One region of the Streptococcus sp. KHUD_017 genome, then DNA from elsewhere that is predicted to be linked to it. Evidence: predicted binding sites of a transcription regulator. Region 1 holds the regulator's gene; each other region holds the start of a gene.
The links. The regulator NrdR, encoded in region 1, represses ribonucleotide reductase genes. The targets are predictions, from matches to a motif close to ACACNATATATNGTGT.
Positions count from the first base shown of each region.

Region 2: a site for NrdR is predicted at 1,837-1,852, ahead of nrdD (anaerobic ribonucleoside-triphosphate reductase). Genes of this name have one in related genera too.
Region 3: a site for NrdR is predicted at 1,208-1,223, ahead of nrdH (glutaredoxin-like protein NrdH). Genes of this name have one in related genera too.

Region 1 covers NZ_CM142175.1:297,586-301,710, reverse strand. Annotated here, with positions in the region: gene dnaI (primosomal protein DnaI) at 1-289, opposite strand, end outside; gene ACVAMZ_RS01480 (replication initiation and membrane attachment family protein) at 290-1,459, opposite strand; gene nrdR (transcriptional regulator NrdR) at 1,460-1,933, opposite strand; gene ACVAMZ_RS01470 (GntR family transcriptional regulator) at 2,076-2,441, shown strand; gene ACVAMZ_RS01465 (ABC transporter ATP-binding protein) at 2,445-3,140, shown strand; gene ACVAMZ_RS01460 (hypothetical protein) at 3,156-3,920, shown strand; gene ACVAMZ_RS01455 (LrgB family protein) at 3,990-4,125, opposite strand, start outside.
Region 2 covers NZ_CM142175.1:1,780,748-1,784,872, forward strand. Annotated here, with positions in the region: gene nrdD (anaerobic ribonucleoside-triphosphate reductase) at 1-1,772, opposite strand, end outside; gene ACVAMZ_RS08990 (damage-inducible protein CinA) at 1,899-3,452, opposite strand; gene ACVAMZ_RS08995 (hypothetical protein) at 3,497-3,631, opposite strand; gene mnmG (tRNA uridine-5-carboxymethylaminomethyl(34) synthesis enzyme MnmG) at 3,719-4,125, opposite strand, start outside.
Region 3 covers NZ_CM142175.1:864,582-868,706, forward strand. Annotated here, with positions in the region: gene nrdE (class 1b ribonucleoside-diphosphate reductase subunit alpha) at 1-806, opposite strand, end outside; gene nrdH (glutaredoxin-like protein NrdH) at 876-1,094, opposite strand; gene ACVAMZ_RS04260 (phosphocarrier protein HPr) at 1,455-1,718, shown strand; gene ptsP (phosphoenolpyruvate--protein phosphotransferase) at 1,723-3,456, shown strand; gene udk (uridine kinase) at 3,578-4,125, shown strand, end outside.

The DNA of each region.
Region 1 (4,125 bases):
CCGCAATCAGTTCCGGAGTTTCCTCATAGGATACATCTGCGTAACCATGGTTCATGACCAGGATAGGCTTGTAACCACGCGCGATATAGTCTGTATCTCCGCGAAGGAACTTATCACGCTCGGTGATGTATTGGTTAAACTTAGAGATACTACGATTCAATTCCTCTTGACTGAGAGATTCCTTCTGGATAAAAGCCGCAACATCAGGATCTTTTACAATCTGATGGACCAGGTCCTGGTATTGAAAACGGCTGGGATGACCTTTTAGCACATCTCCTACACTTTCCATCTATTCACCTCCATTATCTAATTTCGCTAATAATTCTAGGGTTTGGCGTTCCATTTCTTCCAATTCCTCAGCTGATGACGTGTTTTTATATTCTGGATTACTCCATTTAGGAACATTGGTTTTTGCCTGGCTTGTCTTCGCTGTTTTTGATTCTTGCCCCTTTTGATTTTTTTCTCTAATTCGAAGCACAGCCTCTTCAGCAGTTCTGACTTTGTTATAAGAGTAATCATTGGCCACTTTCATGGCATATTTTTCATTGAGATTGGCCGAATCAACCTTGTTGAAGGTCAAAAGTATAACGACATTGATAACTTCATCAAGCAAGCCTAGGTCTGCCATCTGTTTTAGCAAATCGCGTTCAGATTGGATAATTCCTGCATTTCGGGTTTGTTTGATTCCCGCTAAAAATTCTAGGGCCGTTTTACTTTTAGCTTCTCGGATAATGGTCGCTTCCTTAGGACTAAAATCCGATGAAACAGACTCTTGCGCTAATTTTTCACGCATACGCTTGATAGAAATGACTTGAGAAACTGCTGTTCCTTTTGCTAGCTGATAGGTCTCAAACCAGGTCCATTTTTTCTCATCAGCGATTTTAAATAACTCTAAAACATCTGACTGTTCATCTTGGAAACGGAGATTATCTCTCGCCATGAGCTGACGAAAATGCTCCAAATCAAAATCATTTTTAAAATCAGCTTTTACTGGTGTCTCATCATGACTAGCCAATTCTTCTATCTCTGGAAAGGCCTGACTCAAATGAACCGTCAAAGCTTCTCCGTCTGCAGCCTCTTGACGTAAATCAGAAACTGCTGTATCGCCAATCCTTTTCTCCAACAAAGTACGATACACTGTATGATGCAAGAAGTCAGATTGAGAAAGTGTTGGATGAATAGCAAGTTCATAGCCGTCACCCTTTTGATAGAGGGTAACCAAATTGAAGGCTGTTAAGATTTTAAAAGCCTTTAAGAGTCTGTCCATCCCAAAATTGAGGTGGTTGAGGATAGCTGCAAACAGGTGTTCTTTTTGTCCATCATCCCAAAAAGCTAAGGTATAAAGGTAAAGACTCAGCGCATCCTGACCGATAATCGGGAGGTAGCACTGCACCAAAGTTGTGGGATCTTGCGACACCCGATTATTCTTTAGAAAAGAAAAACGATCATTAGGCTTCATTTATTTTTCCTTTTTCTTCTTTGAAGATTGCGTAATTTGTTTGAGAAGATTTTCGAGCTCGCTCACATCTTTAAAGCTACGATAAACACTAGCAAAACGAACGTAGGTGATTTCGTCTAGTTCAGCCAACTCTTCCATAACAAGAGAACCAATATCTTCACTTTGAATTTCATTATCATTGCGACTGAGGAGTTTTTGCTCGATACGATTGACCACCATACCAATCTCATCACTAGACACCGGACGTTTTTGAGCTGAACGAATAATTCCATTAAAGATTTTATCTCTTGAGAATTGTTCTCGAGTTCCATCTTTTTTGACAACTACCAGTGTTCTCTCTTCAACTCGTTCATAGGTTGTGAAACGATGTTGACACTCTTCGCACTCACGTCTTCTTCTAATCGTATTTCCTTCTTCAGCCTGACGGCTATCGATAACACTTGATTTTGTAGCGCCACATTTTGGACAACGCATGCCTTCCCCTCCTTGTCGTTTTCTTTTCATTATACCATTTTTTAAGCAATTCCCAAAATAATTCTCCTTTTAGCTTGACAAGTTTTTTGTTTAGTTGTATTATTTAAGTGACACAAAAGGAAATTGTTGAAAGGAGACCGTGATGTCCTGGACATTTGATAACAACAAACCCATTTATTTGCAGATAATGGATAAGATCAAACTGCAAATCGTTTCTCATAAACTAGAACCCAACCAACAACTTCCAACTGTCAGAGAACTGGCTAGTGAGGCTGGCGTCAATCCTAATACCATCCAACGTGCCCTATCCGACCTAGAAAGAGAAGGCTTCGTATACACCAAGAGGACTGCAGGGCGTTTTGTCACCGAGGATTTGGACCTAATCCTCCAATCCCGGAAACAACTATCTGAAGAACAACTGCAGCAGTTTGTAACAGGCATGGTAGAATTTGGCTATGAAAAAGAAGAACTACCAACTGTTTTGAGAGATTATATTGAAGGAGTTTAGACTATGACCTTGTTAACGTTTGAAAATGTTTCAAAATTCTATGGAGCAAGCCCTGCTCTTCAAAATGTTTCCCTTGAAATCCCGGCAGGAAAGATTGTGGGTCTCCTTGGCCCAAACGGTTCCGGAAAAACAACCCTGATTAAACTAATCAACGGTTTACTCCAACCAGAGCAAGGGCGTATCCTCATCAATGGCATGGAACCAAGTCCTGCAACTAAGGCTATCGTTTCTTATCTACCTGATACGACCTATCTCAACGAACAGATGAAGGTCAAAGAAGCTCTTACCTTTTTCAAGACCTTCTATAAAGATTTTAATCTGGAACGTGCTCAAGGTCTTCTTCGTGACCTTGGTATCGACGAGAATAGCCGTTTCAAGAAACTCTCAAAAGGGAACAAAGAAAAAGTTCAGTTGATCCTTGTCATGAGTCGTGATGCTCGTTTGTATGTCCTTGACGAACCTATCGGTGGTGTCGATCCCGCAGCTCGTGACTACATCTTGAACACCATCATCAACAATTACTCTCCAACTTCGACTGTCTTGATTTCAACTCACTTGATTTCCGACATCGAACCAATCTTGGATGAGATTATTTTCCTCAAGGACGGAAAAGTCGTCCGTCAAGGAAATGTGGATGATATTCGTTATGAGTCAGGTGAGTCAATCGACCAGCTCTTCCGTCATGAATTCAAAGCCTAGATAAAGGAGATTATTATGTTTTGGAATTTAGTTCGTTATGAATTTAAAAATGTTAACAAGTGGTATTTAGCCCTCTATGGTGCTGTGATCATCCTTTCTGCCCTTATCGGGGTACAGACACAATCCTTAATCAAACTACCTGAAAAAAATCTATCTGTTCTACTTGTTTTTCTATCTACTGTCTTTGGTAGTTTGATGGTTACACTTGTGATTTCAACTATCTTCTTGATTATTAAACGATTCAAAGGAAGTGTCTATGACCGACAAGGCTATCTGACTTTAACCTTGCCAGTTTCTGAACACCATATCATCACAGCCAAACTAATCGGTGCTTTTATCTGGTCGATGTTTAGCACTGCTGTCTTACTCCTATGTATCTATATTATCCTACTGTCAACAAATTATTATGAAGTTCAACTTTCTACTCTTCTATCATTTGTTGGAGAACATTTTACAGGCTTTGGTCTTACTGTCTTATCCTTCCTGCTTAGTACAATTTCAGGGATCCTCTGCATTTACTTGGCCATATCCATCGGACAACTTTTCAATGAATATCGTACTGCACTCGCTGTTGCAGCCTACATTGGTATCCGAATCGTCATTGGAGTTATAGAAGTCTTCTTCAATACCAGTGCTAACTTCTATGTCAATTCACTTGTAGGATTTAATGATAATTTCTATATGGGAGCAAGCGTAAGCATTGTTGAAGAACTCATTTTCATAGCTATCTTTTATCTCGGAACCTACTATATATTAAAGAACAAAGTAAACTTACAATAATGAATGAAGCCCCTAGCAAATAAAGCTAGGGGCTTCTTTTTACACAAGGAAATATAACATTCTTATTTTTTAACTCAATATCAAACCTGCTACTATGGGACTTACAAATACATAGAGAATACCGGTGACACCGATGGCTAGTCCTCCCATAGCACCTGCAACTGGTCCATAGCTAAAAGCTGTTCCAGTCCCAACTGCGTGACCA
Region 2 (4,125 bases), 380 kb from region 1:
AAGGAATTTGTGTAGTATTCTTTATCTGTAATATCCGGAATAGAGCCGAATTTCTCCGTATCCAAGCGACAGAAACGATCTGTCAAACTTTCAGACGGCGTTGAATAGATAGAGAAATGGTAACCATATTGGTCAGACCATTCTTCTACTCGACGTTTCATATCGCGAATAATATCAAGGGTGAACTCTTTGGCTTCTGGATTATTTTCCCAATGATTACCAAAGAAGACTGTCGCCACCTCGTACAAGCCAATATAGCCCAGAGAAATAGTTGCACGACGATTCTTAAAGAGTTGATCAACACTTTCTTCTTTTCCAAGACGACGTCCGAAGGCTCCATATTGATAAAGAATTGGTGCATTAGCTGGAGTGGCTTCCTTGGTTCTGTCCACACGGTAAACCAAAGCATCTTCCGCGATATTCATGCGCTCGTTAAAGATTTCCCAGAACTTGTTCAGGTCGCCTTCGGATTCAAGGGCGATACGAGGAAGATTGACTGTCACGACCCCTAGGTTCATACGGCCCGAATTGACTTCTACTCCATTTTCATCCTTCCATCCTTGAAGGAATGAACGGCATCCCATCGGAACTTTGAAAGAACCAGTCAACTCGACAATCTTATCATAAGACAAGACATCCGGGTACATGCGCTTAGTTGCACACTCAAGAGCCAACTGCTTGATGTCGTAGTTAGGCGAGCCTTCCTCTAAGTTAAGACCTCTTTTAAGAGTAAAGATGAGTTTAGGGAAGATGGCTGTACGGTGTTCTGAACCAAGCCCCTTGATACGAATGTTCAGGATTGCCTTTTGAATTTCACGTTCAAAACGACTGGTTCCTAGACCGAAACCCAGAGAGGTAAATGGCGTTTGCCCATTTGATGTAAAGAGGGTATTAATCTCGTACTCTAGAGATTGCATGGCATCGTAGATGTCTTTTTGGGTTTTCTTCCAGGCATATTCTTGGCGCTTGTCAGGCAGAACCCATTCCTCCGCATCCTTGAGGTGCTTTTGATAATTCTTCTCTGCATAAGGAGCCAAGACTTCATCGATACGGTCTGCTGAACAGCCTCCATACTGGCTAGAAGCAACGTTTGCGATGATTTGTGAAATCTGTGCTGTCGCAGTTTGGATAGACTTGGGACTCTCTACCTCAGCATTCCCAATCTTAAAACCATTTTCCAACATGCCCTTGAAATCAATCAAACAGCAGTTGGTCATAGGGGTATAGGGACTGTAGTCCAAATCATGATAGTGGATATCCCCTTTTTGGTGGGCATTAGCCACATGTTTAGGAAGCATTTGAAGTCCGATGGATTTCCCAACAATCCCTGCCGTCAAATCACGCTGAGTGTTAAAGACATCACTGTCTTTATTGGCATTTTCATTGACAACTGCCTGATCTTTGTCAAGAAGTTTATGAATACTAAAGTTGATATCTGTCGCTTTTGAGCGCTCAAAATCCCTTTGAGTCCGATAGGTGATATACTCCTCGGCCAAAGCGTATTCTTTGGCTTCCAACAATTCGTGCTCTACGATGTTTTGGATTTCATAGATTTTTACACCTTGTGGGAAACGGCTATGAATTTCTTCAACGATACGTTCAACTAGGGTACTAAGTCGTTTTTCAACCAAAGGGGTTACATCCATAACCTTTTCAGCAGCCTTATGAAGCGCTTTGTCAATCTTGTCTACATCAAAAATTACACGTCTGCCGTCACGTTTTTCAACGAATAAAGTCGGATCAGGGACAGCCTTCTCTTCCAATACAATCATATCCATACCCTTTTCTTAAATATAATATTGATTCTAAAAAGTATTATATCACTAAAAAAATAAAAATCAATATCTTGTGTCAAAAAATAAATTTTTTTTTAAAATTACACAAGATATTGATAGTTTTTATTTTAATTTGTAGAGTTTAAAATCTTTGAATTTACTTTGAACCGCTTGATAATTTTCAGCTAAGAGCTGCTCAACTTCTGTCCATAGGCTTGTTTTTGTATTCACCACAATCATCTTTGGTTGATTATCTCGTAGATCATTTACAAGTTTAGTACGATTTGCATCAAGTCCTGTATGCAATCTAGGCGATAGCAACTGACTAGCTGACAAGCGTTCGCTAGCTTTATAGCTACTTGTCAGATTGTCCCAAACATAGATACGATCTGTAGCTTGAGTTTCCCCTTTGACCTTAGATTCAATGCTTGTACGTTCTTGATATTGTTCCGCATGGAGCAAATATCGTGATACTACAGGTGCTAAAAATAGGTAAGCCAGAGCTAAAATTGGCAGATAGGCATTTCCTTTTAGAAAAGCTCCCCATACCGAAGTTTCTTCTCTAGATCGTCTACGGCGATTCGCTCCTTCTGGCTTCTCTGTTGAAATTCGTGTCAGCAAAAGAAGCGACAAGAAAGGAAGGAACTCAACCATACGACTACCATTGATAAGATCTGTAGAAAAAATTTCTAAAACTAATACCAAAATGACAGCTATTGCAGCAGAGATTGATAAGACCGATTGCTTCAATGGTTTATATTTGAAGAGACCTGTCAATGCCAATGTCAATACTCCGAGACCTATCGACAACAATCCATAGAAGAGGATATTGTCGAATAATCCTGAGTTAGACGTAAAGTTTAAACTATCTAATGGATAGAGGATTTGACTAATGGCATTTCCGAAACTGCCTTTATAAGCTGTATAATATCCGATTGGATAAAAGAAGATTGAAAAACCAAGGCCCGCTGCAAAAAATTGATAAACACCATGAGCTAAATTATTGCGACCAACATTAAAAGCTGTTACAGCAAAAAACAAGACAAAGGCGTATAAAGTTGTGACCAAAGGTGCAAAGAAAAATGCTAGAGCTAAGCTAGCTCCAATACGGATAAATCCTTTGTCAAGGCTTGGTTCTGCCAAATAAGATGTTACTAAACTTAAGGCATAAAACAAGAATGGGAGTGCAAGAATAGTTGCATAGCCTCCACCAAAACTAAGAGCACTAGCCAGGACATAAAAGACTGTCAATACTTGTTGCGATTGCTTATCTTGTCCAGTCAGATTGAAAGCAGAACGGAAAAGAAAGAATCCGGCACCTACTAAGGCTAACCAATTAAAGACGGCAAACAAAATACTGCCCTTGGTTAAATACTGTAAAAAGTAATAGAGGAGGCCACTAGTCCCAAAATAATCTGCGTAGATATCCCCACTCTGATGCATAGCCCATCCAATATAGAAATCTTGAGCCTGCTCTGGACTAGTCAATCCTAGCACAAAAGGAAGAGCTACAGACACAAGTACCGCTAAAGTGCTCCAAATTAGGATTTTGAATAATGGTAAGCGAGCAGATTGTCGTGTTTCAAACTCTTCTCGCACCTCTCCCCCACCTGAATTATCTTGATTTCCAGTCCAAGTTGGGATTGGTTCGTCTTCTAATCTGCCATATACGTTCATTCGCTCTCTCCTATATTTTAATTTGTTCTAGTATATCAAAAAGTCTAGTTCTTGTCAGCCTGCTGAGGGCATTTGTTCAGCTTTTTACAGAGATTAGCGAAGTATTCAATCTCATAAAAACGATGATAAGACGCTTTTTTATAGGCTTCTAAAAAAATTTTTTCTTCTACTGTCAGCATAGTCATTTCTCCTTTTCTCTTAATTCGAAAAATGAAGAAAAAACTAAAAAAGCTGAAGCCCTCAATAGAGAATTCAGCTTTTTATTTTTAGTCAGCTTTTTTTTCTAAGTTTTTAGAAATACTTCGATTTTTACCTTCTAAGTACACCATAAGAATGGAAATATCTGCTGGGTTTACACCTGAAATACGGCTAGCTTGGCCGATGGTTTCTGGATTGATAAGCTTGAACTTCTGACGAGCTTCAGTCGCGATAGAGTCAATATCATCCCAGTCAATATTCGCTGGAATTCGTTTTTCTTCCATGCGTTTCATCTTGGCAACCTGATCCATGGCTTTTGAGATATAGCCTTCGTACTTGATTTCGGTTTCAATCAATTCGATAATCTTGTCATCTAATTCTTCGGCAGCAGGTCCGATGAAGGCTACCACATCTTGGTAAGAAACTTCAGGACGACGAAGGAATTCCTTGGCAGTCACCGCATCTGTCAATGGCT
Region 3 (4,125 bases), 570 kb from region 1:
TCTTTCTTAGTAGAAAGGAAAGCAATAATGTCTGGGTGGAAGACGTTAAGGTAAACAACCCCAGCCCCTTGACGTTGACCAAGTTGGTTAGAGTAAGAGAAGCTGTCTTCGAAAAGCTTCATAACTGGTACGACACCAGAAGCAGCACCTTCATACCCTTTGATAGGCGCTCCAGCTTCACGAAGGTTGCTGAGGGAAATTCCGACCCCACCACCGATACGTGAAAGTTGAAGAGCAGAGTTGATAGAACGTCCAATAGAGTTCATATCATCTGTTACCTGAATCAAGAAACAGGATACCAATTCACCACGACGTGCACGGCCTGCATTCAAGAAAGAAGGTGTAGCAGGCTGGTAACGCTGGTGGATGATTTCATTGGCAATATCAATTGCGATAGCTTCGTCACCATCAGCAAAGTAAAGAGCGTTAAAGAAGACACGGTCTTCCATGCTCTCAAGATAGTACTCTCCATCATTAGTTTTCAAGGCATATTGATTGTAAAACTTGTATGCTGCCATGAAAGACTTGAATTGGAAGTTTTGATCCTTAATAAATTGGTAAAGCTCTTCTAAGAATTCTGGACGATATTTCTTGATAAACGCTGTTTCGATATAGTCTTGTTTAATAAGGTAATCGATTTTATCAGTGATAGAATCAAAAACCATAGAATTTGGTACAACATTTTCTTTAAAGAAAGCATCCAAGGCTTCTTTATCTTTGTGGAGCATGATTTGTCCATTAACAGGACGGTTGATTTCATTATTTAGGCGGAAGTAAGTTACATCCTCAAGTTGTTTTAATCCCATAAAATTTCCTTTAATTCATTACAAAAGAAAGGCTTCTAAGATTGACATAGAAGCTTTTAATCCTGATACTTAAGCAAGTTCTTTAAGTTTTGCTGGTTGGAAACCAGAGAAAACTTCAGTTGGTGTTTGAATGATAGGAGCAGCATTGAAGCCTAGCTCTTTAACTTGTTCAATAAATTCAGGTTGTTCATCAAGATTGATTTCGCGATATGCGATCTTGTTACTATCTAAGAATCGTTTGGTCATTTTACATTGAACACAATTGTTTTTAGAATAAACGGTTACCATTCTGTAACTCCTCTTTCAAAATTTAATTACTTCTTAAGTATATCAGAAAAAAAATCTTTGTCAACGAAGAAAAACTAAATATTGTAGATTTTTTTCAGATGAGAGTTATCCAAACACAATATATAGTAATTGTAAAAAATAAAACCCATAAATAACAGCGTTTTCTTAATGTTAAAATTACAAAAAACTACATGATGTATTTTGATACATAAAATAGAAGATTTTCAGCAAGTTATCTGAAAGGAAAAAGAAGAAATCCCATAAAATACTTGAAAAAAATCCTAGAAGGTGATATAATACCAAATTGTAAGGGTTATCAGATATAACTCAAAAAGAAAACATTTAAAGGAGAGTCAAATTATGGCTTCTAAAGATTTCCACGTAGTGGCAGAAACAGGTATTCACGCACGTCCAGCAACATTGTTGGTACAAACTGCTAGCAAATTTGCTTCAGATATTACTCTTGAGTACAAAGGTAAATCAGTTAACCTTAAATCTATCATGGGTGTTATGAGCCTTGGTGTTGGTCAAGGTGCTGACGTTACAATCACTGCTGAAGGTGCAGACGCTGATGACGCTATCGCTGCTATCTCAGAAACAATGGAAAAAGAAGGATTGGCATAAGGATATGACAGAAATGCTTAAAGGAATCGCAGCATCTGATGGTGTTGCAGTTGCTAAAGCATATCTACTCGTTCAACCGGATTTATCATTCGAGACTATTACAGTCGAAGATACAAATGCAGAAGAGGCTCGTTTGGATGTTGCTCTTGAAGCTTCTCAAAACGAGCTTTCTCTTATCCGCGAGAAGGCTGTAGGTACGCTTGGTGAAGAAGCGGCGCAAGTATTTGACGCTCACTTGATGGTTCTTGCTGACCCTGAATTGATCGGTCAGATTAAAGAAACAATTCGTGCTAAGAAAGTAAATGCAGAAGCAGGTCTGAAAGAAGTTACAGACATGTTTATCACAATCTTTGAAGGCATGGAAGACAACCCATACATGCAGGAACGTGCAGCGGATATTCGCGACGTTACCAAACGTGTTTTGGCAAATCTTCTTGGCAAGAAACTGCCAAACCCAGCTTCAATCAATGAAGAAGTGATTGTGATTGCACATGACTTGACTCCGTCTGATACTGCTCAATTGGACAAAAACTTTGTAAAAGCTTTTGTAACAAACATTGGTGGACGTACAAGTCACTCAGCTATCATGGCTCGTACACTTGAAATTGCAGCTGTATTGGGTACAAACAACATCACTGAACTTGTAAAAGATGGTGACATTTTGGCTGTTTCAGGTATTTCAGGTGAAGTTGTTATCAACCCAACTGAAGAACAAATTGCAGAATTCAAAGCAGCTGGTGAAGCTTACGCTAAACAAAAAGCTGAATGGGCTCTTTTGAAAGATGCTAAAACTGTTACTGCTGATGGTAAACACTTTGAGTTAGCAGCTAATATCGGTACACCTAAAGACGTTGAAGGTGTGAACGAAAATGGTGCTGAAGCTGTTGGTCTTTATCGTACAGAATTCTTGTACATGGATTCTCAAGATTTCCCAACAGAAGACGACCAATACGAAGCTTACAAAGCAGTTCTTGAAGGTATGAACGGTAAACCTGTTGTCGTTCGTACAATGGATATCGGTGGGGATAAAGAACTTCCTTACTTCGATCTTCCTAAAGAAATGAACCCATTCTTGGGTTACCGTGCTTTGCGTATCTCTATCTCTGAAACTGGTAACCAAATGTTCCGTACACAATTGCGTGCATTGCTTCGTGCATCTGTTCACGGTAAATTGCGTATCATGTTCCCAATGGTTGCTTTGTTGAAAGAGTTCCGTACTGCTAAAGCTATTCTTGAAGAAGAAAAAGCAAAATTGGTTGCTGAAGGTGTTGCTGTTGCGGATGATATCCAAGTTGGTATCATGATTGAAATTCCTGCTGCAGCTATGCTTGCAGACCAATTTGCTAAAGAAGTTGATTTCTTCTCAATCGGTACAAACGACTTGATCCAATACACAATGGCTGCTGACCGTATGAACGAACAAGTTTCATACCTTTACCAACCATATAACCCATCGATTCTTCGTTTGATTAATAATGTTATCAAAGCAGCTCACGCTGAAGGTAAATGGGCTGGTATGTGTGGTGAGATGGCTGGTGACCAAACTGCTGTTCCACTTCTTGTCGGAATGGGATTGGACGAGTTCTCAATGTCAGCTACTTCAGTACTTCGTACACGTAGCTTGATGAAGAAACTTGACACAGCTAAGATGCAAGAATACGCTAACCGTGCTCTTACTGAATGTTCAACAATGGAAGAAGTTCTTGAACTCTCTAAAGAATACGTTAACTTTGATTAAAAACATTAAAACCTTGTAGAACTAAACTACAAGGTTTTTTTGTACTATTATTTAAAAAGTCCACCTGTAAAATTTTCTAAAAATATGGTAAAATAGACAAAGGAAAAATACGGAGGCAACTATGCAAAACAGACCAATCATTATCGGAGTAACAGGGGGATCTGGTGGAGGAAAAACCAGTGTTTCTAAAGCAATTTTATCGCATTTTCCCAACGAAAAAATTGCCATGATTGAGCATGATTCCTACTATAAAGATCAATCTCATTTAACCTTTGAAGAACGTATTAAGACTAATTATGACCATCCTTTTGCTTTTGATACTGACTTGATGATTGCGCAAATCAAAGAATTGTTGGCGGGGCGTCCTGTTGATATTCCTACATATGATTATGCTGCCCATACAAGAAGCTCGAAAACCTATCGTCAAGAACCTCAAGATGTCTTTATTGTTGAAGGAATTTTGGTTTTGGAAGACAAACGTCTTCGTGATTTGATGGATATCAAGATTTTCGTTGATACAGATGATGATGTCCGTATCATTCGTCGTATTAAGCGTGATATGGAAGAGCGTGGTCGTAGTTTGGATAGCGTTATTGATCAGTATCTTGGCGTCGTAAAACCTATGTATCATCAATTTATCGAGCCAACAAAGCGTTATGCAGATATCGT